3 regions of the Streptomyces yunnanensis genome follow, and region 2 is predicted to be linked to each of the others. Evidence: riboswitches for the same ligand, from Rfam matches in the RefSeq annotation. Region 2 holds a riboswitch; each other region holds the start of a gene.
The links. A riboswitch is a leader RNA that binds a small molecule or an ion and turns the genes downstream of it on or off. The one in region 2 is predicted to bind cobalamin.
Positions count from the first base shown of each region.

Region 1: another riboswitch for cobalamin. It lies ahead of MOV08_RS30930 (cobalamin biosynthesis protein); the one in region 2 lies ahead of MOV08_RS37570 (CbtB domain-containing protein).
Region 3: another riboswitch for cobalamin. It lies ahead of nicT (Nickel transporter NicT); the one in region 2 lies ahead of MOV08_RS37570 (CbtB domain-containing protein).

Region 1 is NZ_CP095749.1:7,097,775-7,107,701, forward strand. It holds gene MOV08_RS30925 (cobyric acid synthase) at 1-201, opposite strand, end outside; gene MOV08_RS30930 (cobalamin biosynthesis protein) at 198-1,175, opposite strand; cobalamin riboswitch at 1,306-1,436, opposite strand; gene MOV08_RS30935 (hypothetical protein) at 1,645-2,097, shown strand; gene MOV08_RS30940 (caspase, EACC1-associated type) at 2,103-4,766, shown strand; gene MOV08_RS30945 (extracellular solute-binding protein) at 4,763-6,148, shown strand; gene MOV08_RS30950 (hypothetical protein) at 6,236-6,475, opposite strand; gene MOV08_RS30955 (inorganic phosphate transporter) at 6,506-7,807, opposite strand; gene MOV08_RS30960 (GH25 family lysozyme) at 7,947-8,684, opposite strand; gene MOV08_RS30965 (class II aldolase/adducin family protein) at 8,915-9,583, shown strand; gene MOV08_RS30970 (alpha/beta hydrolase) at 9,718-9,927, shown strand, end outside.
Region 2 is NZ_CP095749.1:8,568,402-8,578,328, forward strand. It holds gene MOV08_RS37555 (enoyl-CoA hydratase/isomerase family protein) at 1-73, shown strand, start outside; gene mmsB (3-hydroxyisobutyrate dehydrogenase) at 70-966, shown strand; gene MOV08_RS37565 (enoyl-CoA hydratase) at 963-1,754, shown strand; cobalamin riboswitch at 1,825-1,970, shown strand; gene MOV08_RS37570 (CbtB domain-containing protein) at 2,008-2,229, shown strand; gene MOV08_RS37575 (CbtA family protein) at 2,251-3,003, shown strand; gene MOV08_RS37580 (IS30 family transposase) at 3,076-4,290, opposite strand; gene MOV08_RS37585 (hypothetical protein) at 4,472-4,747, shown strand; gene MOV08_RS37590 (histidine phosphatase family protein) at 4,775-5,365, opposite strand; gene MOV08_RS37595 (short-chain fatty acyl-CoA regulator family protein) at 5,362-6,828, opposite strand; partial or broken gene MOV08_RS37600 (MmgE/PrpD family protein) at 7,021-8,411, shown strand; partial or broken gene prpB (methylisocitrate lyase) at 8,411-9,316, shown strand; partial or broken gene MOV08_RS37610 (citrate/2-methylcitrate synthase) at 9,334-9,824, shown strand.
Region 3 is NZ_CP095749.1:6,538,926-6,548,852, forward strand. It holds gene nicT (Nickel transporter NicT) at 4-1,218, opposite strand; cobalamin riboswitch at 1,250-1,463, opposite strand; gene MOV08_RS28535 (alpha/beta fold hydrolase) at 1,531-2,382, opposite strand; gene MOV08_RS28540 (MarR family winged helix-turn-helix transcriptional regulator) at 2,379-3,074, opposite strand; gene MOV08_RS28545 (nucleoside/nucleotide kinase family protein) at 3,219-3,875, opposite strand; gene MOV08_RS28550 (TetR/AcrR family transcriptional regulator) at 3,982-4,566, shown strand; gene MOV08_RS28555 (class I SAM-dependent methyltransferase) at 4,733-5,896, opposite strand; gene MOV08_RS28560 (universal stress protein) at 6,154-7,107, shown strand; gene MOV08_RS28565 (DedA family protein) at 7,124-7,762, opposite strand; gene MOV08_RS28570 (DoxX family protein) at 7,914-8,378, opposite strand; gene MOV08_RS28575 (FAD/NAD(P)-binding protein) at 8,502-9,927, opposite strand, start outside.

The sequences.
Region 1 (9,927 bases), 1.5 Mb from region 2:
GCCGATCTCCGCGCCCTCCCGGGTCACGAACGAGTTCAGCGACATGTTCTGCGCCTTGAAGGGCGCCACCGAGACGCCCTGCCGGACCAGCCAACGGCAGATGCCGGCGGTCACCACGCTCTTGCCGGCGTCGGACGTCGTCCCGGCCACCAGCAGCCCGCCGCCCACGGCCCCGCCGGCCGCCCTCCTCCGCCCGTTCACCGGGTTCTCCTCCCGTTCCCGCGCAGGCTCCTGCGCCGTACCGTGCCCGCCGCCAGCCGGCCCGCCACCGTGACGCCCAGCGCCAGCAGGCCCACCCGCCGGGACAGGCGCACCGCCCGCTCGATGTCGGGCACCTGGGGCGGCCGTGCGCCGCCGTTGAGCACCGGCCGGTGCTCCACCCGCCCGCCGTACGCCAGGGTGCCGCCCAGGCGGACGCCCAGCGCCCCCGCGAACGACGCCTCCACCGGGCCCGCGTTGGGGCTCGGATGGGCCCCGCCGTCCGCCCGCCAGGCCCGCAGCGCACCGCGCCGGTCCGGGCCCGCCAGGACCGCCAGCGCCGCGGTCAGCCGGGCGCCGGGCCAGCCGGCGACATCGTCGAGACGGGCCGCCGCCCAGCCGAACCGCCGGTAGCGCGGCGACTTGTGACCCACCATCGCGTCCAGGGTGTTCACCGCCCGGAACGCCACCAGGCCGGGCACGCCGCCGAGGGCGCCCCACACCAGGGCGCCCACCACCGCGTCCGAGGTGTTCTCGGCGACCGACTCCACCACCGCACGGGCCATCTGCGGCCCGTCCAGGGACTGCGGATCGCGCCCGCACAGATGCGGCAGCCGTTCCCGCGCCACGTCCAGGTCACCGACGGCCAGCGCACCGCCCACGGCCCGCGCCTCCCGGCCGAGCGAGGTGCCGCCCAGCACGGCCCACACGGCCGCCGCGGTCAGCGCGGTCCGGGCGCCCGGACGGTCCCGCAGGGCGCGCTCCAGCAGTGCGGCGCCGACGGCCGCGCCGCCCGCGCAGACCAGGGTGTGCGCCGTCCCGTGGCCGCGGTGGTCGCGCCACAGCCGGCGTTCGACGGCGCCCGCGGCCCGGCCGAACGCGGCCACCGGATGGCCGCGCCGCGGATCCGCCGCGATCAGGTCGCCGAGGTAGCCGAGGACCGCGCCGCACGCATATCCCGCGTGTTCGCCGCGCATCGGATCAGGCCGCCGTCCGCCCTCGGAGGGACCCGGCGGCAGCGGGCAGGGGAGCTCTCGACGGGCAGCCGGGCATGGCGGTATGTCCTCACTCAGGGTCCGCGCCCTGGCTCGACGTGACGGCGACCAGAGTCTCCTGGCTCCCGGATCGGCGCCGCCCCCGGCCTTCCCGCCCGTACGGAGTACGGGCCGTGGCCCTCGTCGGAGGAGCGCTCCCCGGTGACAGTGGCGGGACCGCGCCGGATTCGCACCGGACTTCCTCTGCTGTCGCCGATTGGCCCCGGCAGTCCACCACGCCCCGCGAAGGCCCGTCAACTCACCCTTGACCTGCGCAGCAGCCCCACCGCCGGACCTGTGGCCAAAGCCACAGGGTGGCCGCCGGCTCACGGACGGTTGCCCCTGGCACGCCTCCCGCGCCACTATCTGGTGCACGGTGGGCGAAGGGGCCCGCCGGGAGGGGGACCGGGGGATGCCGGAGAGCGCCGACCGCCACGAGATCCGCATCAGGGTCACGGGTACCAACAATCCGAGCCAGGACATCGACGACCTCACCGCATGGCTGGAGCGCGAGCCCTGGCTGACGCGGCACCAGCACGACTGGCAGCGCCGGCCCCGCCCCGAGGAGGGCCCCGGCCGCGACGCCGCCGACGGCGCGATGGCGGTCGGCGTCGACGACCTGATCCTGGTCGTCGTCGGGGCGGTCGCCGCCGAGATCACCAAGGGACTGGGCATCGCCTTACGCGAGTGGCTGCGCCGCCGCCGGGAGGCCCGCGAGGAGGGCGAGGAGCCCTCGGTCGCGGTCGGCGCCGGCCCGCAGGTGCACGACCTCGGCGAGGGCCCGCAGCAGCCGGCCGGCCCGGGGTCCGCGCGCCCCCGCACCGGAAGCCGTGCGGACGAGGACGGCAGCACCGGCGAGGACTGACCCGGATGTCCGAGTACGACGCCCGGGGCAAGGTCAACCGCGCCCTGCTGATCTGCGTCCACGACTACGAGACGCTGACCCGCCTGCCCGCCGTCGAGGACAACGCCGAGGCGCTCCGCCACGCCCTGACCCGCCCCGGCACCGACCTGTTCACCGCCGACGAGGTGGTGGTCTGCCGGCCGCACCGGCCCGAGGACCTCAGCACCGCCCTGCGCACCGCCGCCGACGAGGCGCGCGGCCTGCTGCTGGTGTACTTCTCCGGCCACGGCTGGGTCGGCAACGACGGCGCCGACCTCCAGCTGATGGTGGGCGCCTCGGACACCCGCCAGAGCCACACCACCGTCTCCTGGCAGGACACCGTGCTCTCCTGCCTCGACAACGCCCGCGCCGACCGCGTCGTGATCGTCCTGGAGTGCTGCTACTCCGGCAACGCCGACAGCGCCTTCCACGCCCTGCGCAAGCCCGTCTCGCTGCTGATGGCCGCCCAGCCCAACCGCCGGATCTTCAGCGGCGAGGAAGGGGCCGGCGGCACCGCCTTCACCCGCGCCGTGGTGCGGATCCTCGAACAGGGCCGCGCCGACCGGCCGTTCGTCACCTTCGACGACCTCGCCGGCGCCCTGCGCGACGAACTCGCCGACGAACGGACCCCGATGGGCGAGGCGTGGGAGCCGCGCGCCGCCAAACAGAACACCCTCGACGACGTCGTCCTCTCCTTCGCCACCCCCGAGAACCGGCCGGCCACCCCGCTGAAGGTCCGGCTGCGCCGCTGGTCCAACCAACACCTGCGGCGCCGCGCCAAGCTCCTCGTCGCCCTCGCCGCGGTGTGCGCGCTGGTCGCCGCGGGCCTGGTCGCGGCCCGCGTGCTGACCCCGCCCGCACCCTGCCCGCCCGCCCTGGAGCTGCGGCTGCTCACCGCGCCCGAGGCCGAGCCCGCCCTGCGCCGGGCCGCGTTCGACTACGAGATGTCCCCGCTCAACACCCGCCCGCTGGACGGCGAGGGGGACCTCCCCGACGGCTGCCGGCGGGCCCAGATCACCGTCTACTCCGCCGCCAAGGACCAGGTCGACCAGGGCTTCGCCGCCGCCGACCGCTGGCAGGGCGAGGCGCACGGGGGCGCCCCCGGGGCCCCCGCCAGGTCCACCGCCCCCGACCCCCTCTACCGGCCCGGCCCGCAGCCGGACCTGTGGATCCCCGAATCCACCGCCGACTACGAGGAGGCCCGCCGCGGCATGCCGTCCACCGGCTCCCCGGCCGCCCTGCACGACACCGGCCCGGTCGCCTACAGCCCCCTGGTCGTCGGCATCCCCGCCGGCACCCAACTCGACGGCGTCGAACGGGTCGACGCACCCTGGAAGGACCTGCTGACCAGCACCGACAGCGACCACCAGAACCTGCGGCTGCTGCGCCCCAGCCCGGTCCTCTCCGGCACCGGGCTGCTGCACACCCTCGGCCTCTACCTCGCCGGCGACGGCGCCCCCATCGGGCCGTCCGGCGCCCCCGACCCCACCCGCGCCCAGAACGCCGAACGCCGCCTGGTCGCCCCCGGCAGCCAGTACGCCGGCAGCCCCGAACTCCTGTGCTCGCTGCGCCAGGACGGCGGCCCGGACCAGGCCCCGGACCGGCCCGGCAACGGCCGGAGCCCGCACTCCGCCCCCCTGGTCTCCGAGAAGTCCCTCGCCGACTTCAACCTCGGCCACGCCCTCGGCGGCTGCCCCGCCCTCGACGCCCCGCCGCCCCTCGGCGACCGCTACTACGCCTACTACCCCAAGAACGTCCCGGCGCTGGACCACCCGCTGATCCGCGTGGACTGGGCCGGCACCGCCGACGCCGCACCCCGCCGGGCCGCCGTCGCCCGGTTCGCCGACTGGCTGCGCGACCCGGCCGGCGGCCAGCGGTCGCTCACCGCGCAGGGCTACCGCGGCCTCCCCGAGAAGGACGGCTCGGCGCCCCGCCCCGACCCCGCGTCCCCGCTCCTCAACCCCCGTGCCGACACCGACCCCACCGCCCCCGTCACCCGCTTCACCGCCGGCCCCGACCAGGTCGCCCAGGTGCTGACCGACTACAACCGGGCACAACGCGCCAGCCGGCTGCTGATCCTGATGGACACCTCCACCTCGATGGCCGACGGCGGCAAACTCCCGATCGTGGTCGGCGCCGCCGCCCGCGCCCTGGAGATGGTCGGCGCCCACCACACCTACGGCCTGTGGACCTTCCCCGACCCCGCGCACCCCGGCGCCCCGGCGGCGGTCCGCCGGGCCGTCCCGCTCGGCAGCACCGACCCCGCGCCCGGCCGGGCCGCCCTGGACCGGATCGCCAAGGGCGAACTGGTCGACCACGGCGCCGCGATGGAGGAGGTGCTGACCACCGCGGTGACCGAGATGAAGAAACCGGGCGAGGGCAACAGCGCCATCGTGCTGCTCATCGACGAGGACGACGGCGGCCCCCGGCGGGCCGCGGGCGTGGAACAGAAGCTCACCACCCTGCTGAAGGAGGCCCCCGAGGTGCCGGTGCTGACCGTGGTGATGGGCCGGGTGGGCTGCGACACCTTCGTCTTCCAGGGGCTGGCCCGCGCCTCCTCCGGGCAGTGCGTGCCCGGCGGCCCGGCCGCGCCCGACCTGCTGGCCGGGCTGGTGGCCTCGGTCGGCACCGCGGGGACGGTGCGGCGGTGAGGGCCCGGGCCGCGCTGCCGGCCGCCGCCCTCGCGCTGCTCCTGACCGCCGCGGTCGGCGGCTGCACGTCCGGACGACCCGCCCCCGAACAGGGCCCGATCGTCCTGGCCACCGGCAGCGACCTCAGCAGCTCCGGCGTCCGCCAGGACCTCATCCACGCCTGGGAGCGCCGCACCGGCCGCACCGTGCGGATCGTCAAACTCCCCGACACCGCCGACGCCCAGCGCAGCCAGCTGCTGGCCGCCGGACAGTCCGGCAACAGCGGCTACGACGTGCTCAACATCGACGTGGCCTGGACCGCGGAGTTCGCCGCCGCGCACGTCATCCGCCCCTGGGACGGCGGCCTGGACGGCGACTTCCTGCCCAGCGTGGTCAAGACCGCCACCGGCGACGACGGAAAGATCTGGGCGGTCCCCTTCAACACCGACGCCGGGCTCCTCTACTACCGCAAGGACATCCTGAAGAAGTACCACCACTCCGCCGAACCCCCCTCCAACTGGGGCGAGTTGAAGAACGTCGCCGTCGAGGTGACCAACGCCTACAACCGCGAGGCCGCGCGGGCCGCCAAGGCCGCCGGCAAGGAACCGCCACCCACCCTCTACGGCATGGTCGCCCAGTTGCGCCCCTACGAGGGGCTGACCGTGAACACCCTGGAGGCCGCCTGGGCCAACGGCGGCAACCCGGACGCCACCAGCTTCAGCAAGGGCGAGCAGATCGGCGCGCTCCAGATGGGCGTCGCCGAGCTCAAGGGCCGGCTCGACACGATCATGCCGCACGAGACCACCGCGATGGACGAGACCGAGAGCCGCCGCTGGTTCGCCGACGGCCGCGCGCTGTTCATGCGCAACTGGCCGGTGGAGTACGCCTCGATCGCCGAGAAGCTGACCCCGCTCGTCCAGTTCGACGTCGCCCAGCTGCCCGCCCGGCCCGACGGCAGGCGGATGTCGGTGCTGGGCGGGCAGAACCTCGCGATCGCCGCCGACAGCACCCACCCGTCCGGCGCCCGGGCCCTGATCGAGGCGCTGACCGACCCGGAGAGCGAACGCTGCCTGCTGGAACGGGGCTTCGCGGCGACCCGCAGCTCGGCCTACCGTACGGCCGGCGGGGCGCCGCACTGCCCGCTGCCGCCGGGCGACGCCCAGCGCGGCGAGCACGGCGCGGGCGGCGCGCCGTCCGCCCCGCCCGACGGGCCGCCGCCCTACACGCAGGTGCTCAAAGGGGCCCTGCTCGCCGCCGAGCCGCGACCGCGCAGCGCCCACTACCAGACCTTCAGCAAGGTCGTGCAGATCCGGGTCTCGGAGTACCTCGACAGCCAGGGCGGCACCGCCATCGCCGACGAGCTCGCCAAGGAGGCCGACCAGGCGCTCAGCGGCCGGGAGTGACGCATGCGAACGGGGCGCCCGAGGGCCGCGGCTGCTGCCGTGCCTTCTCGGACGCCCCGTCCGTTACCGGATCCGCCGGCGTCGGTCTCAGGCGGCGACGATCAGGTAGATCCCGTACGCCACGGCGGCCGCGCAGAGCGCGAAGGCCGCCAGTGCCCCGGCGCGCGCCCCGGCGGCCGGTGCGGTGGGCGTGGCCGCCGGCGCGCCCTCCGTTGCGGGCTTGCGGGAGACCCCCACGATCCCGACGGTGAACAGGCCCACGAGCCCCACCGTCACCACGAGGCTGACGCCGAAGACCTGGCCGAGAGCTGCCCAGTCGATGTGCATTGCGTAGTCCTTAGGTCAGGGGGGTCGGCGTCAGGAGGTGGCCGCCGCGGGCCGGGCGGGGGATTGCGCCGGGTCCGGGTGGGTGGGAGTGACGACAGGGTCCGGGTGGGTGGGAGTGACGACTGCCTCGGTGGCCGCCGGAGCGGTGGCCGCCGTGACGACCGGGCCCGCCGGGGGCGGGGCGACGGTCTGCAGCGCCGTGGTGACGACACCGGCCGGCTCCGCCGCCGGACCGTCGTTGACGTTGGTGTGGTCCACCGGCTTGCGCCGGGAGGCCGCCCAGATGCCGCCGCCGATCGCCAGGGCCAGCACGGCGACCGCCGTCACGCCCCAGGTGCCCTGGTCGGCGAGGAAGGCGGCACCCGCGGAGACCAGGCCGGCGGCCGGCAGGGTCAGCCCCCAGGCCACGACCATCCGCCCGGCCGTGGACCAGCGCACCACGCCGCCCTTGCGGCCCAGCCCGGAGCCCATCACGGCGCCGGAGCAGACCTGGGTGGTGGAGAGCGCGAAGCCGAGGTGGGAGGAGGCCAGGATGGTGGCCGCGGCGCCGGTCTGGGCGGCGAAGCCCTGCGGCGGCTGGATGTCGGTGATGCCCTTGCCCATGGTGCGGATGATCCGCCAGCCGCCCAGGTAGGTGCCGAGCGCGATGGCCAGGCCCGCGGAGGCGATGACCCACATCGGCGGGTCGGAGTGCGGGGCGACGACCCCGCCGGTGATCAGCGCGAGGGTGATCACACCCATCGTCTTCTGCGCGTCGTTGGTGCCGTGGGCCAGCGAGACTAGGGCCGCCGAGGCGATCTGCCCGGCGCGGTAGCCCTTGGCGGTGTCGGCCTCGGCGCGGGTGCGGGTCAGCCGGTAGGTGAGCCGGGTCGCCGCCATCGAGGCGAGCCCCGCGACGAACGGAGCGGCCACCGCCGGGATCAGGACCTTCATCACCACGGCCTGGCCGTGCACCCCGTGGGTGCCGACGGAGACCAGCGTCGCGCCGATCAGACCGCCGAAGAGGGCGTGGGACGAACTGGAGGGGAGACCGGCGAGCCAGGTCAGGAGGTTCCAGATGATGGCGCCGACCAGACCGGCGAAGATCACTTCAGGTCTGATGCCGGAGCTCTCGTCGATGATGCCGCCGGAGATGGTCTTGGCCACCTCGACGGAGAGGAACGCCCCGACGAGATTGAGTCCCGCCGACATCGCCACCGCGGTCTTGGGTCGCAGGGCCCCGGTGGAGATGGTGGTGGCCATAGCGTTGGCCGTGTCGTGGAAGCCGTTCGTAAAGTCGAACACCAAGGCCGTGACGATCACGATCCCGATGAGAAGCGTGATGTGTTCCATTCACCCAGGCAATCCGTTTGGAAGGTCAGTGTCGTCGGGACCGTACGGACGACGGGTGAACGGAAAGTGAACTGGGCCGGGCGCCGCGGTGACACCCCCGCAGTGTTCACGCGGAGGCGCCTCAGCTGCCACTTCCGTCTCACCCGTCGGCAAACTTCTTGAGCTGGGCCAGGGTCCCGTTCCAGCGGTCCTGATCGCCCGGCAGCGGCCCGTGGGAGGCGTACTGCCGGAGGGTCGGGTACGACCAGCCGGCGGGCGGCCGCACCGCGTCCGAGTAGTCCGCCAGCCAGAGCGGATGGGTCGCGCCGAAGGCCCGGTTGCCGCCCGTGCAGCGATTCCACCACCGGGTTGTGGTGTAGATCACCGGCCGCCGGCCCGTGGTGCGCCGCACCTCGTCGCTGAACGCCCGTATCCAACGGACCATCGCCGCCCGGCCCAGCCCGAAGCACGGCTGCCGGGCGTCGTGCGGGTTGTGCTCGATGTCGAGGGCGGGCGGCAGGGTCCAGCCGTCGGCCTTCCAGTGGCCGCCGTGCCGGAGGAAGTACCGGGCCTGCGCGGTGCCCGACGACGCGCTGGGCACCGCGAAGTGGTAGGCGCCGCGCAGCAACCCGGCCGCCCGGGAGCCGTCGTACTGCGCCGAGAAGTACGGATTGCGGTAGCCGTCCGACTCGGTGGCCTTGGCGTACACGAACCGCGCGCCCTTCGCCCGGGCCGCCCGCCAGTCGACGTGCTTCTGGTGCGAGGAGACGTCGTGGCCCAGCGGCCGGCCGTCCGCGGCGGCCCGGGCGGGATGTTCGGCGAGTGCGGTGCCGGCCAGCGAGGCCACCGCTATCGCGGTCGCCCACCTGGCCCGGGGGGTGGTGCGGTCACAAGTCACGGATCCCCCTGGGTGAGGACATGTGAGGGGTGCAGTGCGCTCGACGTTAATGGATGATCGACGCAAGGTGGTCGATCTCCGGCCAATTCGGCTGAGAGGAAGAGGTATCCCCATATGGCGGATACCAGGTGGATGGTGCCATGGCGTACAGTGCCCCGGCCCGCCCGTACGGTGTAGTGGATCACCCTCGTGCGTTTCCGCACGTCCCGCAGCGTCGCACCGGAGGACCCATGAAGGACCACCCCGACCACCTCGCCGACGCCTGGAGTGAGCTCGTCGCCACCGCTCGCCGGACCGCCGCGGACGGGCTCGTCGTCGGCACCTCGGGCAACGTCTCGGTCCGCGTCAGGGACCTGATCCTGGTCACCCCCAGCGGTGTCCCCTACGACCGGCTCGGCCCCTCCGACATCACCGGGGTGGACCTCGAAGGCCGCCCGATCATCGGCCGGCTGCGCCCGACCAGCGAACTTCCGCTCCACCTGGCCGTCTACCGGCACACCCCGGCGACCGCGATCGTGCACACCCACGCCCCGCACGCCACCGCCGTCTCCACCCTCGTCCCCGAACTCCCGCCCATCCACTACATGGCCGCCGCGCTCGGCGGACCCGTGCGCGTCGCCCCCTACGCGCTCTACGGCAGCGACGAACTCGCCGCCCACATGCTCGACGCGCTCCGCGACCGCACCGCCGCACTCCTGCAGAACCACGGCACCATCGCCTACGGCGACCACCTCGCCCAGGCACTGGACCGCACCGCCCAACTGGAGTGGATGTGCCGGGTCTGGCTCACCGCCGTCTCCGTGCCCGGCCACACCCCCAGCCTGCTGTCGCCCGCCCAACTGGACGCCGCGGGGGAGCGGCTGCGCGGCTACGGCCAGCACGGTCACGCCCCCGCGTAACGCTCCGCCGAGCGCGTCGCACAGGACCCGGGGCAGCCCCCGCCCGGCCCCGTGACCGGCACGACACCGCTGGTCCGGCGCCCGGCCCCGGGCGCCCGGTGGCCGGGACCGGCGGCGCTGCGCACACTGGAGGGGTGCGACGGGGAACCGTGGCGGCGGTGACCGCCACCACAGTGATCGGTGCCGGGGCGGCCGCCGTGGCGGCCGGGCGGTACGCCGGCGACGTTGCCCTGAAACCGTCGCCCGGCCACCCCTTCCCGGGCGACTCCCGGCTCACCGTCCACTCCGCCGCCGGCGACCGCATCGCCCTCACCCGCAGCCTGGTGTCCCTCAGGCCCGGCACC
Region 2 (9,927 bases):
CTTCTTCGCCCCCTTGGGCACGGAGGAGCTGGGACTTGCCCCGTCCGGCACGACACAGGAGGTCCCCTGGTGACCGCGACCCTCGCCTTCATCGGACTGGGGCACATGGGCGGCCCGATGGCCGCCAACCTGGTCCGGGCCGGCCACCGAGTGCGCGGCCACGACACGACCCCCGAGCAGCTGGCGGCGGCCGAGACCGCCGGAGTGGAGCCCGCCGGATCGGCGGCCCGGGCGGTCGCGGACGCCGACGCGGTGCTCACCATGCTGCCCGCCGGCCGCCACGTCCTGGACCTCTACCAGGACGTCCTCGCGGCCGCCCGGCCCGGAACGCTCTTCGTCGACTGCTCCACCATCGCCGTCGCCGACGCCCGCACCGCCCACGCCCGGGCCGCCGCGGCCGGGATGCGGATGCTCGACGCGCCGGTCTCCGGCGGCGTGGTCGGCGCCGAGGCCGGCACCCTCACCTTCATGGCGGGCGGCGGCCCGGACGAGTTCGCCGAGGCCGAACCGCTGCTCGCCGCCATGGGGCGCAGGAGCGTCCACTGCGGCGGACCCGGCGCCGGTCAGGCCGCGAAGATCTGCAACAACATGATCCTCGGGATCTCGATGATCGCGGTCAGCGAGGCGTTCGTGCTCGGGGAGAGCCTCGGCCTCACCCCCCAGGCCCTCTACGACGTGGCCGCCACCTCCTCCGGCCAGTGCTGGGCGCTCACCACCAACTGCCCGGTCCCCGGCCCCGTGCCGACCAGCCCGGCCAACCACGACTACCGGCCCGGCTTCGCCGCCCCCCTCATGGCCAAGGACCTCCGGCTGGCCGCCGACGCGGCCAGATCCGGTGGGGTGCGCACCGAACTCGGCCTCTGTGCCGCCGAGTTGTACCAGGCATACGCCCAGGGAGCGGGCGCCGAGGCGGACTTCTCCGGCATCGTCCGGGACATCAGGCGGCGAAGCGGAGGCCAGGCATGACCACACCGACGACGGACGGCTACGAGACGATCCTGGTCGAGCGCACCGGCCGCACCGCGCTGCTCACCCTCAACCGTCCCAAGGCCCTCAACGCCCTCAACCTCCGGCTGATGAACGAGGTTGTCGCGGCCACCGAAGCCCTCGACCGCGACCCGGAGTGCGGCTGCATCGTCCTGACCGGGTCGGCCAAGGCGTTCGCGGCGGGCGCCGACATCAAGGAGATGCAGCCACAGGACTATCCGGACATGTACCTGAGCGACTGGTTCGCCGCCTGGGACCGGCTCGGCCGGCTCCGCACGCCGACCGTCGCCGCGGTCTCCGGATACGCCCTGGGCGGCGGTTGCGAACTGGCGATGCTCTGCGACGTCCTGCTCGCCGCCGACACCGCCGTCTTCGGCCAGCCCGAGATCAAGCTCGGCGTCCTCCCCGGCATCGGCGGCTCCCAACGGCTGACCCGCGCGGTCGGCAAGGCCAAGGCCATGGAGATGTGCCTGACCGGCCGCACCATGGACGCCGTCGAAGCGGAACGGGCCGGCCTGGTCTCCCGCGTGGTGCCCGCCGACGAGCTGCGGGCCGAGGCGCTGGCGGTGGCCGGGACCATCGCGGGCATGTCCCGTCCCGTCGCGATGATGGTCAAGGAGGCGGTCAACCGGTCCTTCGAGACCACCCTCGCCGAGGGTGTCCACTTCGAACGCCGGCTCTTCCACGCGGCCTTCGCCCTCGCCGATCAGAAGGAGGGCATGACCGCCTTCGTCGACAAGCGCCCGCCCCGCTTCACCCACCGCTGACGTTGTCCCGCCACCGGCCGGGTCACCCGCGACGGGGCGCAGCGCAGGACCGTTGGCCCAGCCTTGGCGATGTACCTGACACGCGGTACCTTCTCTTCGATAGCGACGACGGCGAAGCGGAAGCCGGTGGAAATCCGGCACGGTCGCGCCACTGTGTGCGACACGCCCCCGGGGTGTGTCGTGAGTCAGACCCGCGGCCGTCGTCCTGTGCACCACCGAAATGGGACGCGAACTCCCAGAAGGAGGTTCTGCCATGGCGCAGACCGTCGCTCAGCCGACATCCACCACTCCCGTCGTTCCCGCCACGCTGCCGCTGAAGGCGATCGCTCCGTGGGCGGTCTTCTTCGGCGTCCTGATGCTCGTCCTGCTCTACTTCGTGGGCGCGGAGCAGGGCGCCACGTCCGTGTTCAGCGGCACCGACGTCCACGAGTGGGTCCACGACGCCCGCCACCTGCTCGGCTTCCCCTGCCACTGACGCAAGGGACGCCATAGCCCCATGAACTCCGCAACGGTAAGAAATCTGCTCGTACGGGGCATGCTCGCCGGCCTGGGCGCCGGCGTGCTGGCCCTCGTCGTCGCCTACGTCCTCGGTGAGCCGAGCGTCAACAGCGCGATCGGTTTCGAGGAGGCCCACTCCCACGAGCACGAGATGGAGGTCGTCTCCCGCGCTCTGCAGTCCACCGCCGGTCTCGCCACCGGCGTCCTGGTCTACGGAGTGGCCTTCGGCGGCATCGCCGCCCTCGCCTTCTGCTTCGCACTCGGCCGCGTCGGACGCTTCGGCCCCCGGGCCACCGCACTGCTGCTGTCCGGCACCGCACTGCTGGCCGTGTACGTCGTACCGTTCCTGAAGTACCCGGCCAACCCGCCGTCGGTGGGCGACCCCGACACCATCGGCAAGCGCACCACGCTGTACTTCCTGATGATGGTGCTCAGCGTCCTCCTGGAGGTCGCCGCCACCCAGTTGGGCAAGCGCCTCGCGCCCAGCCTGGGCACCTGGTGGGCGACCGTGGTCGCGGTGGCCGCCTTCGTCGTCGTGATCGGGCTGGCGTACCAGTTCCTGCCGGTCGTCAACGAGGTGCCGAAGGACTTCCCGGCCGCCCTGCTGTGGCGGTTCCGGCTCTCCGCACTGGCCGTCCAGGCCGTGCTGTGGGGCGGATTCGGGCTGCTCTTCGGTGAGTTGGCCGAGCGGCAGCTCCATCCCGCGCCGGCGAGAGTCTCGTCCGAACAACCGGTTCCCGCCTCGAACTGAACGGTTTTGGGACACAAAAGGGCCCTTCGGAACGGCGGTTTCTAGCGGTCGTTGCAACACGTGGTCGGTTGTCTAGGCCGCGAGCAGTTTATGCAGGCGCTCGGCTGGGGTTTCCCAGCCGAGCGTTTTGCGTGGGCGGCCGTTGAGTTCGGTGGCGACGGCGGCCAGGTGCTGCGGGGTGTGGACGGACAGGTCGGTGCCCTTGGGGAAGTACTGCCGCAGCAGGCCGTTGGTGTTTTCGTTAGAGCCGCGTTGCCAGGGGCTGGCCGGGTCGCAGAAGTAGACCGGGATGCCGGTGGCGATGGTGAACGAGCCGTGTGCGGCCATCTCACTTCCCTGGTCCCAGGTCAGGGACCGTCGAAGGTGGGAGGGCAGGGTCTGGGCCGTGGTGACCAGCGCGTCGCGGACGCGCTCGGCGCCGTGGTCGCCGGGCAGGTGCAGGAGCATGACGTAGCGGGTGGCGCGTTCGACCAGAGTGCCGATGGCCGACTTGCCGTCCTTGCCGATGATGAGGTCGCCTTCCCAGTGGCCGGGGCCGGCACGGTCGGATGCTTCCGCGGGCCGTTCGCTGATCATGACCATCGGTGTGGTGAACCGTGGCTGGCGGGAGGCGACCTGACGGTGGGGTTTGCGGCGGGCGCGGCCTGAGCGCAGGGCTCGGGCGAGCTCGCGGCGGAGCTCTCCACGTCCCTGGACATAGAGGGCCTGGTAGACCGTCTCGTGGACCACGTGCATCTCCGGCCGGTTGGCGAACTGTGCCCGCAGAGCCTGGCAGATCTGCTCCGGGCTCCACCGTAGGGTCAGGCGGTCCTGGATGAAGTCCCGCAGCTCGGGGTTCTGGCCGATCTTGCCCGGCTTGGGTCGCGGCCTGCGGGCGTCGGCACGGGCCTGGGCGGCGTGCGGGCGGTACTGGCCGCTGTCGGGGTGCCGGTTGCGGCGGATCTCCCGGCTGATGGTGGACGGGCTGCGGCCGAGCTCGGCGGCAATCGCCCGGACTGTCGCCTTCTCCCGGAGCCGGTCGGCTATGTGGATCCGATCGGCCTCACGCAGATATCGGGAAGGCCCGGAAGGCGGCACCACCGCGTTGATCGGTGGTGCCGCCTTCTGTCTGCGGTCGGCGCTACGACCGTTGCGCCACTTCCTGCCGGTCCGGGCATCGATCCCGACGAGTCGGCAGGCTTCCTTGTTGCTGTAGCCCTGCTGCACGAGCCGGGAGTATTCCGCGCGCTCCCGGCCCAGCTTCACAGGGCCCTGAGCCGTCCGGTCCCTTCGGATCTTGAAGTCCATTGCATCCCCTGAGCTGGGGTGTTGCAACGACTACTAGAACTCAAGAACCTTCCGAGGGCCCTTTTGCGTTATGCCGGACACGACGACGGAGGTCACGGACGCACACCACGGGCGGGCCGGTCCGGGCCGCCCGGTCGGGGCACGGGTCGGGGCCGCCGGAGGCGACGAGCGGAGGAGCCGTATGGCCAGAACCCCCCAGCCGCGTCACATCACCCTCGGTGGCCGTGCGGCGGTGGCGCTGACCCCGGAGGAGTACGAGCAACTGATCGCGAGCCGCCGCCAGATCGGCGGCCAGAGCGCGCGGGTACGGGTGCTCGCCCAGCAGGTCAAACGGACCGAGCGACTGCTCTCGGAGCTGGAGGCCCTGGTCGGCGGCCCCGACGACCGCACCGACACCGACCGCCTGCGCCGCGCGATCGCGGAGCTGCTCCGCCGCCACCGGGACGAGGCCCACTGACCCCACGCGGCACACCCGCCGCAGCCGTCAGTGCTCGGGCTCCGCGCCGGCGGCGAGGGCGCGCCCGAGCCGCAGGTTCCAGCGCCCGGACCGACCGCTGAGCTCGGTGGCCGTGAGCGGCGGCACGTCGATCCGCCAGAACGCCTCCTCGGGCGCGCCCAGCACGTGCACCACCACGGCCCGTACGACCTCCGGTTCGACCACGGCGAGCGTCCTGCCGTCGGCCCGGCCGCAGACCTCCAGCCACCGCGCGACGCGCCCGCACAGGTCGCGCACCGACTCGCCGCCGTGCGGCGCCGCGCCCGGATCGGTCAGCCACCGGGCCACCGCCTCGGGCTCGGCCGCCGCCACGTCGTCGAGGGTCCGCCCCGACCAGCGGCCGACGTCCAGGCCCGCGAGCTCCGGACCCGACGGGTCGCCGTCGAGGCCGAGCGCCGCGGCCGTCTCCCGACAGCGCACGCTGGGCGAGACACAGACCCGGCCGGCGGCCGGCAGGGCACCGGCCGCCGCCCTGGCCTGGGCCGCTCCGACGGCGTCGAGCGGGCCGCCGTCGTCGAAGCGGCCCTGCCGCAGCGACGGGCCGATCGCCGGTGAGACGAGGGTGATACGGCTGGTCACGCGGTGGCTCCTCCTGCTTCGGGCATGGCACTGCGTCCTTCCACGGGATACGGCACATAGGTGCGCCGGTCGGGGTCGATGGCGAGCCGGCCACCGGCCGGGGGCCGGGCGCGCTGCGCGCAGTCGCGACGCTCACAGATCCGGCAGCCCAGGCCGATGGGCGTGGCGGCCCGCGGGTCGTCGAGGGCGACCCCCTCGGCGTAGACGAGGTGGTGCGCGTGCCGCAGCTCGCAGCCCAGCGCGACGGCGAACTCGGCGCGCGGGGCGTGGTGGCCGAAGCCGCCCCGGGTGAGCGTCCGCGCGATCCAGAAATACCGCTTGCCGTCCGGCATTTCGGCCACCTGCGTCAGTATCCGGCCCGGCGCGGAGAACGCCTCGTACACCGTCCACAGCGGGCAGGTGCCGCCGAGCCGGGAGAAGTGGAAGTCGGTCGCGGACTGGCGCTTGGAGATGTTGCCGGCCCGGTCCACCCGGAGGAAGGAGAACGGCACGCCGCGGTGGCCGGTGCGTTGGAGGGTGCTCAGACGGTGGCAGACCGTCTCGAAGCCGACGCCGAAGCGCGCGGACAGCAGCTCGATGTCGTAGCGGACCTCCTCGGCGCCGGCGTGGAAGGCGGCGTACGGCATGAGCAGCGCGCCAGCGAAGTAGTTCGCCAGCCCGATGCGGGCCAGTGCCGTCGACTCCGGCGAGGTGAGCTCCGGGGCGCCGCCGGCGAGCCCGTCGAGCAGTGATCCGTGCTCCAACAGGGCCAACTGGGTGGCGAGTTGGAAGGCGCGCTGGCCGTCGCTGAGCCAGGGGGACAGGAACAGCACCCCGGTGGTCGGATCGAAGCGGCGGGCGTCGGGGGAGTGGCCCGCGGCGGCCTGCACGACCGTGATCCGGTGCCGCTCGGCGAGGCGCGCGGTGAGCGGGTCGACGGCCCGGCCGGGGCGCAACCCCAGGGCCCCGGCGGTGTGTTCGGCCGCGTCGTCCACCGAGCCGAAGTGGTTGTGGTGGGCGTAGAAGAAGTCCCGTACCTCGTCGTGCGGCTCCGCGGGCGCGCGGCGGGCGTCGGTGCCCGGTGCGGCGAGGGCGGCGGCCTGCTCGGCCGCGTCGCGGTAGCGGTGGTGCAGGGCGACCAGGGCGCGTGCCACCTCAGGGTGGTCGCGGGCGGCCTCGGTGATGTCCTCGAAGGCGGGCATCGGCACCCCGCACGCCTCGTCGGCCAGGGCCGCCCGCAGGTCGGCGCCGAGCCGGTCCTCCGCGGCCTTTGAGAAGAACTCCGCGTCGACGCCGAAGACCTCCGCGATACGCAGCAGCACCGGGGCGGTCAGCGGGCGCTGGCTCTGCTCGATCTGGTTGGCGTAACTGGTGGAGATGCCGAGCGCACGGGCCATGTCGACCTGGTTCATCCCGTGCTCGCGGCGCAGCCGGCGCAGCCTAGCATGGGCGTAGACCTTCCGACCGGCCGCTCGCCGGGCCATCGCGCACCTCCGTGTCCGGGCCGTTCGCGTGTCGGCAAAAATAGCATCCGCATCATTCGCAGGTTTCGCAGATTCGCAGCCCGCGGCGGTACGGATTCCGCACGTGGGAGCGGTGGCCCGACGGCCGTCGCGCGGGCAGGCTCGATCACACCGGCACCCGACAGGACCGCCCGACATCCCCCGAGGAGTCCCGTGCTCGAACACCACGTCCGCGTCCACCCCAGCGCCGACCGACTGCCCCGCGAGGACCAACTCGCCTGGAAGCTCGCGCAGGCCGCCACCGGCACCGAGGAGCCGGCCGCCGACAGCGCCGCCATGGCCGTCAACCGGGTCATCGACAACGCCGCGGTCGCCGTCGCCGCCCTGCTGCGCCGCCCGGTCGCCGTCGCCCGCGCCCAGGCCCTGGCCCACCCGACGACCGGCCGCGGCGCCTCGGTCCTCGGCACCGGCGCCCGGGTCTCCCCGGAGTGGGCCGCCTGGGCCAACGGCACCGCCGTGCGCGAGTTGGACTTCCACGACACGTACCTGGCCGCCGACTACTCCCACCCCGGCGACAACATCCCGCCCCTGCTCGCCGTCGCCCAGCACACCGGCCGCACCGGCGCCGACCTGCTCCGTGGGATCGTCGCCGCCTACGAGATCCACGTCGCCCTGGTCAAGGGCATCTGCCTGCACGCGCACCGCATCGACCACGTGGCCCACCTCGGCGCCGCCACCGCCTGCGGGCTGGGCGCCCTGCTGCCGGCAAGGCCGCCATCGAGGCGGTGGACCGGGCGATGCGCGGCTAGCGCGCCCCGTCGCCGATCTACGAGGGCGAGGACGGCTTCCTCGCCCGGCTGCTCGACGGCCCCGACGCCCACTACACCGTCGCGCTCCCCGAGCCCGGCGAGCCGCGCCGGGCCATCCTCGACACCTACACCAAGAAGCACTCCGCCGAGTACCAGGCCCAGGCGATCATCGACCTGGCGCGGCGGCTGCGCGAGAAGACCGGACCGCTGCACCGGGTGCGCTCGGTCGTCCTGCACACCAGCCACCACACCCACCACGTCATCGGCTCCGGTGCGGGCGACCCGCAGAAGTACGACCCGGCGTCCAGTCGCGAGACCCTCGACCACTCCGCGCCGTACATCTTCGCCGTCGCCCTGGAGGACGGGACCTGGCACCACGAGCGTTCCTACGCCCCGGACCGCGCCCGCCGACCGGAGACGGTCGAACTCTGGCGGCGGATCACCACGGTCGAGGACCCGGAGTGGACCCGCCGCTACCACGAGCCCGATCCGGCCCGCCGCGCCTTCGGCGGCCGGGCCGTGGTCACCCTCGCCGACGGCACCGTCGTCGAGGACGAACTGGCCGTCGCCGACGCCCATCCGGCCGGGGCCCGCCCTTTCCGCCGGCCCGACTACGCGGCCAAGTTCCGCACCCTGACCGAGGGGATCCTCGCGCCCGACGCCCGAACGCGTTTCCTCGACGCGGCGGAACGGCTCGCCGACCTGGACGCCGACGGGCTCGACGCGCTGTTCCCGGCCGTCGACACCGCGGCCGTCACCGCGCACGACGCCCGCCTGCCGAAGGGCCTGTTCTGATGCTGCACACCCGCACCACCCCCGCCGAGCGCCGCCGCGCCCTGCGCGCACGGCTGGCCACCGGACGCCTGCTGGCCATGCCGGGCGCCCTCAACCCGCTCTCCGCCCGCCTCATCTAGGACACCGGCTTCGAGGCCGCCTACCTCTCCGGCGCCGTGATCGCCGCCGACCTGGGACTGCCCGACATCGGCCTGACCACCTCCACCGAGATCGCCGCCCGCGCCCAGCAGACGACCAGGGCCACCGACCTGCCCGTCCTCATCGACGCCGACACCGGCTTCGGCGAACCGCTGAACGCCGCCCGCACCGTCCAGCTGATGGAGGACGCCGGGCTGGCCGGGCTGCACCTGGAGGACCAGGTCGCCCCCAAGCGCTGCGGCCACCTCGACGGCAAGTCGGTGGTCCCCAGGGAGCAGATGGCCCACCGGATCCGGGCCGCGTTCGCCGCCCGCCGCGACCCCGACTTCCTGCTCATGGCCCGCACCGACGCCCGCGCCGTCGAGGGCCTGGCGGCGGCGATCGACCGCGCGAAGGCGTACGTGGACGCCGGCGCCGACGCGATCTTCCCCGAAGCCCTCGCCGACGAGGCCGAGTTCGAGGCGTTCCGCGCGGCCGTCGACGTCCCCCTGCTCGCCAACATGACCGAGTTCGGCAAGAGCCCCCTGCTGGACGCCCGCACACTGACGGACCTCGGCTACGACATCGCCCTCTACCCCGTCACCCTGCTGCGGCTGGCCATGGGCGCCGTCGAGGAGGGCCTGCGCACCCTCGCGGCCGAGGGCACCCAGGAATCGCTGCTGCCGCGCATGCAGACCCGCTCCCGGCTCTACGAACTCCTCGACTACGAGCGGTACACGGCCTTCGATGCGGCCGTCTTCGACTTCACCCTCCCGCCCGGCACCTGACGCACCGGAGGCCCGCCATGACCACCGCCACCCCCGAGATCCGACGCGGCCTCGCCGGCGTCGTCGCCGACACCACCGAGATCTCCACCGTCGTCCAGGACACCAACTCCCTCACCTACCGCGGCTATCCGGCCCACGAACTGGCCGCCCACCGCACCTTCGAAGAGGTCACCCACCTCCTCTGGCACGGCGAACTCCCCGATGCCACCCAGCTACGGGACCTCCAGGCCCGCGAGCGCGCCCTGCGCCCCCTGGACCGCACCACCGCCGAACTGCTCGCCGGACTGCCCCGGACCTGCCACCCGATATGGACGTGCTGCGCACCGCCGTCAGCCTCTTCGGTGCCGAGGACCCCACCGAGGACGACGGCAGCCCCGCCGCCCACCGCGCCAAGTCCCTGAACCTGCTCGCCAAACTGCCGACCGTGGTCGCCGCCGAGCAGCGCCGCCGCCGCGGCCTGGCGCCGATCCCCCCGCACCCCGACCTCTGCTACGCGGAGAACTTCTTCCAGAAAAGACCAGGCGGCCCTGTGACCTGCTGCGACGGGTGGATGCAGGGCGCTGACCTGCGCATATGCCCTTTCGGCCGTTTCACGGTCATGCCCGTTGATG
Region 3 (9,927 bases), 2.0 Mb from region 2:
TACTCAGGGGGTGTCGGGGGCCGGGGTGTCGGTGTCTCCGGTGCGGGGTGCCGGGACGGTGTCGTCGGCGGGCCGGGCGTTCGCCGTGCGGGCCGTCCAGCGCTTCTCGACGCCGCCGAGGCGCCAGTACGCCAGCGCCGCGGCCCACACCACGACGAACAGGCCGACGATGATGAAGCCCACGTTGTCCAGGTCGAGGGAGGAGATCCCCGCCGTCAGCGGATCGTCCAGCCCGAACTTGTCGTGCAGCACGGTCACCAGCTCGATGGTGCCGATGAGGAACGCGACCGCGATCGACAGGCCGGTGATGGTGAGGTTGTAGTAGACCTTGCGCACCGGGTTGGAGAACGCCCACTGGTAGGCGAAGTTCATGAACGTGCCGTCCAGGGTGTCGAACAGGCTCATCCCGGCGGCGAACAGCAGCGGCAGGCACAGGATCGCGTACCAGGGCAGGCCCGCCGCGGCGCCGCTGCCCGCCATCACCATCAGCGTCACCTCGGTCGCGGTGTCGAAGCCGAGGCCGAAGAGGAAACCGAGCGGGAACATCTGGCCGGGCCGGCTGATGGACCTGGTGAGACGGCCCAGGATCCGGTTCATGAAGCCCCGGGAATCCAGGTGGCGCTCCAGCTCCTGCTCGTCGTACGCGCCCGCCCGCATCGCCCGGAAGACCTTCAGAATGCCGACCAGGGCGATGAGGTTGAGGGCGGCGATGAGGTAGAGGAAGGTGCCGGAGACGGTGGTGCCGACGAGGCCGAGCACCTGGTGCGTGCGGGAGTTGTCGTTCATCAGCGTGCCGGCGAGCTGGGCGCCGCCCGCCACCAGCGCGGCCATCACGACGACCACGCTGGAGTGGCCGAGGGCGAACCAGAAGCCCACCGAGACCGGCCGTTTGCCGTCGGCCATCAGCTTGCGGGTGGTGTTGTCGATCGCCGCGATGTGGTCGGCGTCGAAGGCGTGCCGCATGCCCAGGGTGTACGCGGTGATGCCGAGGCCGGCACCGAACACCTGGCTGCCGACCGTGTAGTGGCCCGGCACGACCAGCAGGAACAGCACGCCGAAGGCGACGATGTGCAGCACGGCGATCACGGTCATCAGTCCGGCCGTGCGGACGGTGTCCCGGCGCTGCCAGCGGAAGGAACCGGTGGATCCGGATATGCCGCCAGGGGACGCGTCGCGGGGGGAAGGGGAATTTCCCGGGGTATTCGTGGACAGGGCCATTCGGCCATCACGCTCCAGCACCTCGTGGATCAGTTCGTGAGATGCCGTGGCCGGTCTCCTGGCTTACGGGTGCACGCGTCCGCCCCGCCTTCCCGGCCGCAGGCTGCGGTCAGTGGCGCCGTACGCGCACCGGGCGCGTACGGAGAGGGGTGGAAACTCCCCGATCACAGTGGCGAGGGCCGCGCCGGCCTGGGACACAAGGTCCTGCACCGGTCTTCCCGATCACCACGGCCCGGTCACTCTAGCGGGCGCCGGGGAGAGCGGGCGGGCCCGCCCCGCCCCGGGCCCTCGCCCGGGGCGGGGCGGGCCGTCTCAGAGGGCCAAGGACGACAGGAAGGCGTGCAGTTCCTGGTCGAAGAGCGGGGTGTTCTCCAGGTTCACCATGTGGCCCGCGGCGGGGATGCGGACACGGCGGGCGCCGGGGACCTGGAGCGCTATGGCGTGGGCGTTGGCGGATATGTCGGTGGAGTCGAGGTCGCCGTCGAGGACGGTGGTCGGCACCTTGATCTCGGTCAGGCGGTCCGCGGCGCCGACCTCCAGGGGCATGCCGGCGCCCACACCGTCGGCGTGCACCTCGACATTGGCGCTCGCGGAGGCGCGCATCCGCTCCCGGAAGCCGGGGTGCACGGCGGACGGCGCGCGGTACGGCCCGTCCACCCACATCCGGAGGAAGTGCTCCACATAGCGCTCCGCGCCGTCCGGTGCGCCGATCGCGGCGACCTGCTCCCGGATGTGCTCCAGGACGAAGGGGTCGGTGAAGGGGCGACCGCTGACCCCGGGGGCGGCGAGGAAGAGGGCCGAGACCCGGTCCGGGTGGGCGAGCGCGGTGTCCAGCGCGACCCGGGAGCCGTGCGAGAGGCCGACGAGGACGGCGCGCGGTATGTCGAGCGCGTCCAGCAGGGCCGCCAGGTCGTCGTGGTTGGCCCAGTCGCCCGTCACCGTGGAGGAGAGGCCGTGGCCGCGGGAGTCGTAGCGGACCACCCGCAGGCCGGAGTTGACCAGCCAGGAGAACTGCTCGTCCCACATGTGCTGGTCGAGCATGCCGCCGTGCAGCAGCACCACCGCAGGTCCCGAGCCGGCCGTCTCGTAGAACAGCTCGCCGTCGTCGGCGATCGGCACGGTGCCGTTGTCGATCTCGGACCATGCCTGGAAGTCGTGGGTCATGCTGCGGGGCCTTCTGTCTGCGTCGGGCGGTCGGCTGGTCGGGCGGGCACCGGCGGTCGGTGCCCCTGTGCGGGCGGTATCGCGGCCTGTGCGGCCTCCTGGTCGGCAGCGTCCGGCATTTCGGGATTGCCGCTTTCCTCCGGGGGAACGCGCGAGCCGTCCGCCAAGTGCCGGAATTCCTCCCCGAGCCGATCCAGCACCCGCAGCGCCGTGCGGACCTCCCCGGGCGACAGGTCGGCCAGCCCGCGGCGGAGTTCCGCCGCCTCGGCGTCCTGTATCCCGCGCATCACCTCGGTGCCCTCGTCGGTGAGCCGGATCAGCGACGAGCGGCGGTGCGCGGGATTGGGAGCCGTCACGACCAGGCCCAGATCCGCCGCGTGGTTCACCCAGCGCTGCACCGGCTGTCGGTCCAGGCCCAGGGAGCGCGCCAACTGCGGGACGGTGCGCGGTCCGTGGGTGCGCAGCGCGTCGAGCAGGGCGTGCTCGCCGGCGGTCATGCCGGTGCCTTCCAGCTCCCGCTCCACCGCGCGCACGATCGTCCGGTGCAGCGGCCACAGCCGCCGGATGACGCCGTACAACAGCTCCTCGGTCGCCGCCGGCGGGTCGGCGGTCCGCCGGGTGTCGACGGCATCGGAATCCGGGCCGATGCCCTGGCCGGCACCCTGGCCGGCACCCCCCTCAATGACACTCATGCTGTCATGATGACATCCATGATGTCATTTCGGAAGGGGTGTTGATACCCGGCCGAGGAGAAGGGACCTGGCGCGGAGCCGAGTTGGGGCCGAGTCGGGACCGGTGGCGGAGGGGTGGGGCAGGGGCGGTGGGGTCCGGGCGGGTCAGTCGTCCGACCGGGGCGGCGCCTCGTCCTCGGTGAAGGTCACGACGAGGTCGGCCCGGGGGCGGGTGGCCGCCACGAGGCGGGCGTTGGCCTCGTCGGAGGTGCGGACGAAGTCCTCGGCGTCGATGCGCAGGCGGCCGAACCGCTCGTGGCGGGCGATCAGCCGCCGCACCCGCTCCTGGCCGTCCAGTTCCATGAACCAGACCTCGTCGAGCAGTTCGCGGATCCGCGCCCAGGGGTCGGAGTGCAGCAGGAGGTAGTTGCCCTCGGTGATGACGAGCGGGATGTGCGGGGCCACCGGGATGCTGCCGGCGACCGGCTCCTCGATACGGCGGTCGAACGCGGGGGCGTAGACGGGCGTGCCGGGTTCGGGGGAGCGCAGACGGGACAGCAGGGCCGCGTAACCGGCCGGGTCGAAGGTGTCCGGCGCCCCCTTGCGGTCCATGCGGCCCAGGCGGCGCAACTCCGTCTCGGCGAGGTGGAAGCCGTCCATCGGGACGAGCGCCGCCTGGCCGGTCAGCTCCGCCGCCAGCCAGGCGGCGAGGGTGGACTTACCGGCACCCGGAGGCCCGGCGATGCCGAGCAGCCGGCGCCGGCCGGGCGTCGCGGAAGAGGCGAGCCGGCGGGCCCGGGCCGCGAGGTCGTCGAGGTTCATGATGGGTCCATCGTGCCTGATGGGGCGGGGTTGGCGCCGGGTAACCGGCCCGGCCCGCCGGACGTCGTCCGATTCCGCCCGGTGTGCGGCCAGTAGCATCGGCAGTGTGCCCCGTACCGCCGCCTCCGCCAGCTCTCCTGCCCCGCGGCGCCGGCCGCGCGCCGACGCCGAGCGCAATCGCGGCCGGGTGCTGGACGCCGCACGGGAGATGCTGCGGGCGCACGGCGACGAGGCGCAGATGCCCGAGATCGCGCGTGCCGCGGGCGTCGGGATCGGGACGGTCTACCGGCACTTCCCCAACCGGGCCGCGCTGATCGCGGCCGTGGGGGAGCAACGGCAGGCGGAGATCGTGGAGTTCGGGCGCAGCCGCTGCCTGGCCTGCCCGACCGCCGCCGAGGGGCTGGCCGCCTATCTCACGCACATCGGGGAGGTGCTCGACGCCGAGCGCGGGCTCTCCGCGGCGATCGAGGCGGCGTTCGGCTCCACCGAACCGGCCGGTGAGGGCCGGGAGCGCGCCGAGGAGGTGGCCGCCCAACTCCTCGCCCGCGGCAAGGAGGAGGGGGCGGTCCGGGCGGACGCCGAGGTCGAGGACGTGGTGATGGCGGTGTGCGGACTGGCCGCGGTGATCCGGAACGACGCCGGCGACTGGCACCGCTATGTGCGCACCGTCTGCGCCGGGCTGCGGCCGTAGGAACTGTCCGCGGAGACGCGGAGACGCGGAGACGAGAAAACGGGGCGGCGGGGCGGCGGGGCAGCAGGGGAGGACCGCCCGGGGCGGCCCGGCGGCCCGGGGCGGCGCACTTCCGGTACTCCCGTCGGCCGCCCCTGGGGGGCTCGCCCGGCCGCCCCGTCCTCGTTCAGTCCGCCGCGCCCAGCCGCCACAGGGACGTGACCTCCGCGGCGCGGGCCACGTGGAGCGGGTCGGAGGTGTCCTGGGCGCGCGGATGCCGGGGGGCGATGTCGAGCCGGTCGAGGACGGTGAGGCCGCCCCGGGCGAAGGCGTCGAGGAGTTCGGCGCGCGACCGCAGGCCGAGGTGTTCGGCCAGGTCGGAGAGGATCAGCCAGCCCTCGCCGCCCGGGGTCAGATGGTCGGCCAGACCGGTCAGGAAGCCGTGCAGCATCCGGTTGCCGGGGTCGTAGACCGCGTGCTCCACGGGAGAGGTCGGCTTGGCGGGCACCCACGGGGGGTTGCAGACGACGAGCGGGGCGCGGCCGGCCGGGAACAGGTCGGCCGCGACGATCTCCACCTGCTCGGCGACGCCCAGCCGCGCGGTGTTCTCGCGGGCGCAGGCCAGGGCGCGCGGGTCCTGGTCGGTGGCCACGATCCGCCGCACGCCGCGACGGGCCAGCACCGATGCCAGGACGCCGGTGCCGGTGCCGATGTCGAACGCCAGGTCGCGGCCGGGCAGCGGGGCCTCGGCGACCAGGTCGACGTACTCGCCGCGGGCCGGGGAGAAGACGCCGTAGTGCGGATGGATCCGGTCGCCGCCGAGGGCCGGGATCTGTACGCCCTTGCGGCGCCATTCGTCGGCGCCGATCACGCCGAGCAGTTCCCGTAGGGAGACCAGGGTGGCGGTGTCCCCGGAGGCGCCGGCGGGCGGCTCCGCCCCCTCCGGCGGACCGTAGGCCCGGGCGCACGCCTCGCGGACGTCGGGGGCGCGCGGCAACGGGACGGCCAGGTCCGCGTCCAGCGGGATCAGCAGCATGCCGAGGATCCGGGCGCGCTGGTTCTGGGCGGCGCGGTGCAGGTGGAACGCCTGGGTGACGTCGGCGGGCGGCGCCTTGCGCGGGCGGCGGTCCACCCGGCGGGCCAGTGCGGTCAGCAGCTGGCGGGCGTTGTGGAAGTCGCCGCGCCACAGGAGCGCGGTGCCCTCGCAGGCGAGCCGGTACGCCTCGTCGGCCCGGGTGCGGTCGTCCGCGACGACGATCCGGCGGGGTGGCCGGGCGCCGTTCTCGGAATGCCAACGGGCGGTACGGACCTGCTCGTCCTCGGTCCATTCGACGACCGGGGGGTGGTTCACCGCAGTGTGCCTCGCGTCAGTGGTTCGGACCCGCGCCTCCGGGGCGGGAGGGGGGAGGTGGGGACGTTCGACTCTACTCGGTGCCCGGGGCGGGACCTTTGTCCCTGTCTCCGCCACCGGCTCCGCGACAGGATGGGGGCAGTCGCCCAAAAGCTGTCCAGTGCGGTCAATTCGTCCTGAACATGAACTCATGGTGGTGAATCGGGGCAAAACACTCGTATGCACGGGCGTGTACGGACTCATGGGCGGAGGCGTGTATGGGCACCTTGCCGGTCATCGTCGGCGTGGACGGATCGCCGGACAGCGAGCGGGCGTTGCGCTGGGCGGCGGACGCGGCCCGGGAGCGGTCGGCGCCGCTCCAGGTGGTGCACGTCTGGCCGTACGCCACCGCCGAGCGCGCCGCGGCCGGCGAGCAGGGCGGCGACCCGGTGCTGGCCGACCTCCGGGACCGGCCCTTCCTCGCGGAGCTGCCGCAGGTGGCGTTCCGCGGGCTGAGCGGGCTGGCCGACACCGAGCTGCCGGCGCTCGGCGCCGAGGGCCAGCTGCTCGTCCTGGGGTCGCGCGGCCGGGGCGGGTTCGCCAGCCTGCTGCTCGGCTCCAACGGCCTGGCCTGCGCCGCCCGGTCCGCCTGCCCGGTCGTGGTGGTGCCGCGCCCGGACCGCGCCGGCGCCGAGCGGGGCCCGGACGGCGAACTGGTGCCGCCGGCCGTCCGGCAGGTGACGCTGGGCGTGGACGCGTCCTCCGACGAGCCCGCAGCGATCGGCTTCGCCTTCGCCGAGGCCGCCCGGCGCGGCGCCCGCCTCCAGGTCGTCTCCGGCTACACCTGGCCGATGCTGCTGCCGCCGGCCTTCGAGTACGCGGCGGTCTACGAGTCCACGCAGCAGGAGTACGAGGACGCGCTCGGCCTCCAGTTGGTGGACGCGCTCGCCCCGCACCGCGTCCGGTATCCGGGGGTCGAGGTGGCGGTCCAGTTGCGCGCAGGGGACGCCGCCGGGCAGTTGGTGGCGGCGTCCGCCGGCAGCGACCTGGTCGTGGTGGCGCGGCACCGGCGCCGGTTGCCGATCGGGCCGCGGCTGGGCTCGGTGGCGCACGCGGTCCTGCTGCACGCGATCTGCCCGATCGCCGTGGTGCCGGAGACCCGGGACGAGAACGGCCCCGCCGAGAGCGGCGGGGCCGAGGGCGACGCTTCTGAGGGCGCGGCCGGGGAGTGACGCGGGCGGTCGCCGGTCAGCGGGCGGCGGTCTCCCGCTCCGGGCGCCGGACGAGGTAGACGGCCACCGAGCCGGCGATGAACAGCGCGAGGACGGAGAGGGCGGTGCTCACCCAGGACGCGCCGAGCCAGTGCCCGCCGAAGTAGCCCAGGCTGACGCTGTACGCGGCCCACACCAGGCCGGCCAGCGCCGACCAGGGGAGGAAATCGCGCGCCGCCCGGTGGGCCACGCCGGCGCCCAGGCTGACCACGGAGCGTCCGGCGGGCGCGAAGCGGGCCAGGACGACGATGCCGCCGCCGCCCCGGGTGAGTGCCGCGCCCAGCCGCTGCTGGGCCGCGGTCAGTCGCCGGGAGCGGCTGATGGCCCGGTCGAAGCGGTCCCCGCCGCGCCAGGCCAGCCGGTAGGCGACCAGGTCGCCGAGGACGGACGCGGTGGCGGCGCAGAGCACCAGGGAGGCCATTTCGGCCAGCTGGTTCCCGCTGTGGACGGTGGCGGCGACGTCGGCGGTGGTGCCGGATCCGGCGGCCGTGGTGGCCGCGGTGATCACCAGGATCCCGCTCGGCAGGATCGGGACGAAGACGTCGAGGACGACCGAGAGGCCGACGATCACATACACCCACGGGGTGCCGCTCAGCGACCCCAGGCTCTCCACCAACGTCTTGCTCCCGGTCCGGACCCCGCCGCGACGTCGCTCGGCGCGGCAGGGGCGGCACTACGGCCATACAGCGTACGCCTGGCCGAAAAGACACCACGGGCCGGGGCGGTTGTGCCCGTCCCGGCCCGTGGTCGCTCGTTGCTGCCGCGCGTCAGACGGTGCTCGGCGCGCGCTCGACGGTGGGCGCCTGCTCGCGCTGCGCGCCGCCGAAGAAGAGCCGGTCCAGTGCCCAGGAGCCGGGGCCGGTGAAGACGATCAGCAGGAAGGCCCAGCAGAACAGCGCGGCCGCCTCGCCGCCGTTCTGGATCGGCCACAGCGCGTTGGGCTGGTGCATCGAGAAGTAGGCGTAGGCCATCGAGCCGGAGCTGACGAGCGCCGCCGCGCGGGTGCCCAGGCCCAGCAGCACCAGGACGCCGCCGGCCAGCTGTATGACCGCCGCGTACCACCCGGGCCAGGTGCCGGTCGGGACGGTGTGGCCGGTGCCCATCGCGCCGCCGAGGATGCCGAACAGCGAGGACGCCCCGTGGCAGGCGAAGAGCAGGCCGATGACGACCCGGAACAGCGCCAGGACGTGCGGGGTGTTGCGCTGGGTGAGGGAGTTCAGGGGAGCGGACATTGCGGTGACTCCTAGGTCTTGGGGGGACGAGCGGGCGCGGGGGACGGGCGCGCCCGTCGGAGTCTTGTAGATTAGGCCCCCCTAACTAGTACTTGCAAGTTCAACATTCTGGGAATAGGGGGGCTATTGGTCCGAACCAATGGGGTGCGGCATGGCTCCCGCGGCACGCAGGGCCGCCCGCGCCACCGCGTCCGTGTCGGCCAATGTGACCGACCCCACCCCTGGGCGGGCCCCCGCCGCCGTCACCCAGTGCACCCCCTCCGTCGGCACCCCCACCGCGAACCGCCGCGGATGCGGTCGGCCGTCCGCCTCGATGACGTGGTACGGACTCGGCGTCACGTCCAGGCCGCCGGTCTCGTATCCGTCCACGGTGTGCGGCCGGCAGCCGCCGTCCGTCAGGAGCCGGGCCAACAGCGCGTCCCCGGTGCGCCGCAGGTCCGGTTCCGGGAGCCGGGCCTCTATCAGGGCCTCCGCGGTGATCCCCGACCCCGGGACGGCCGGGGAGTGCGCCGTGAAACCGGGCGCCGCCCCGTCCCCGGCCCCCGTCCGGACCTCCATACGGGGGCCGACCACCTCCAGTACGCCGGCCTCGACGAGCGCCGCCATCTCCGCCGTCCGGCGGCGCGGCGGCCCGATCGACAGGAACGCGTTCAGCGGCGTGTACCAGCGGTCCAGGTGGTCGCGGCGGGACGCGCCCGCCAGCCCGCCGTGGTCGACGATCTGCCGCAGTTCGTTCCGCAGGTCCCGCAGCACGTCCAGGGCCGCCTTCACCGGGCCGGCCACGTTGCCCAGCCGGGCGTGTGCGACGTCCGCCCGCAGATGGTCCAGCAGCCAGGCGCGGAACGCCGCCCGGTCGGCGAACGGCAGATCCGGATACGGGTGGGCGACGGCGTCCCAGTCCCAGCGGTCGGCGGGCGCCACGCCGACGGCGTCGAGGCTCGCGGCCTCCTGCGGACTGCGGTGCGCACCGGCCAGGAAGCGCTCCCGGAAGCGGTCCCGCTCCGCGCCGGACGGGCCGCCCGGGGCGGCGGCCCGGCGCGCCAGCAGCGCCTCGTAGTAGACCGCCTCCACCTCCTTGGCGACCAGCGGCCACACCTCGACCAGGAAGTCCGGCGGATCCCCGGAGTCCGCCCGCTTGCGGAACGCCGCGATCACGTCCGCGGTGAGCAGCAGCGGCAGGTGGCGGCCGTGCGGGCCCTTGGCGTTGTCGCCCCGCGCCTGGTACGGGATGCCGCGCCGGGAGCCCGCGTACAGCCGGGGCTCGCGGCCCGACGGCCGGTACGTCAGGGTGCCGTCGGGGCCGGGGACGAAGCGGCCGCCGCGGCCGGCGGTCAGCAGCGCCAGGTGGTCGAAGAAGTTCAGGCCGAGGCCGCGCAGCAGGACCGGCCGGCCCGCGGGCAGCGCGGCCAGCTCGGCGGTGAGGTCGGCCGGATTGGCGGGCGGCAGGTAGTGCAGCCCGTGGGCGGCGGCGTAGCCGGCCAACTCCCGCTGTCCGGCGTCCGGGAGGGTCGGCAGATGGCCCTGGGCCAGGACCACCGCGCCCAGGCCG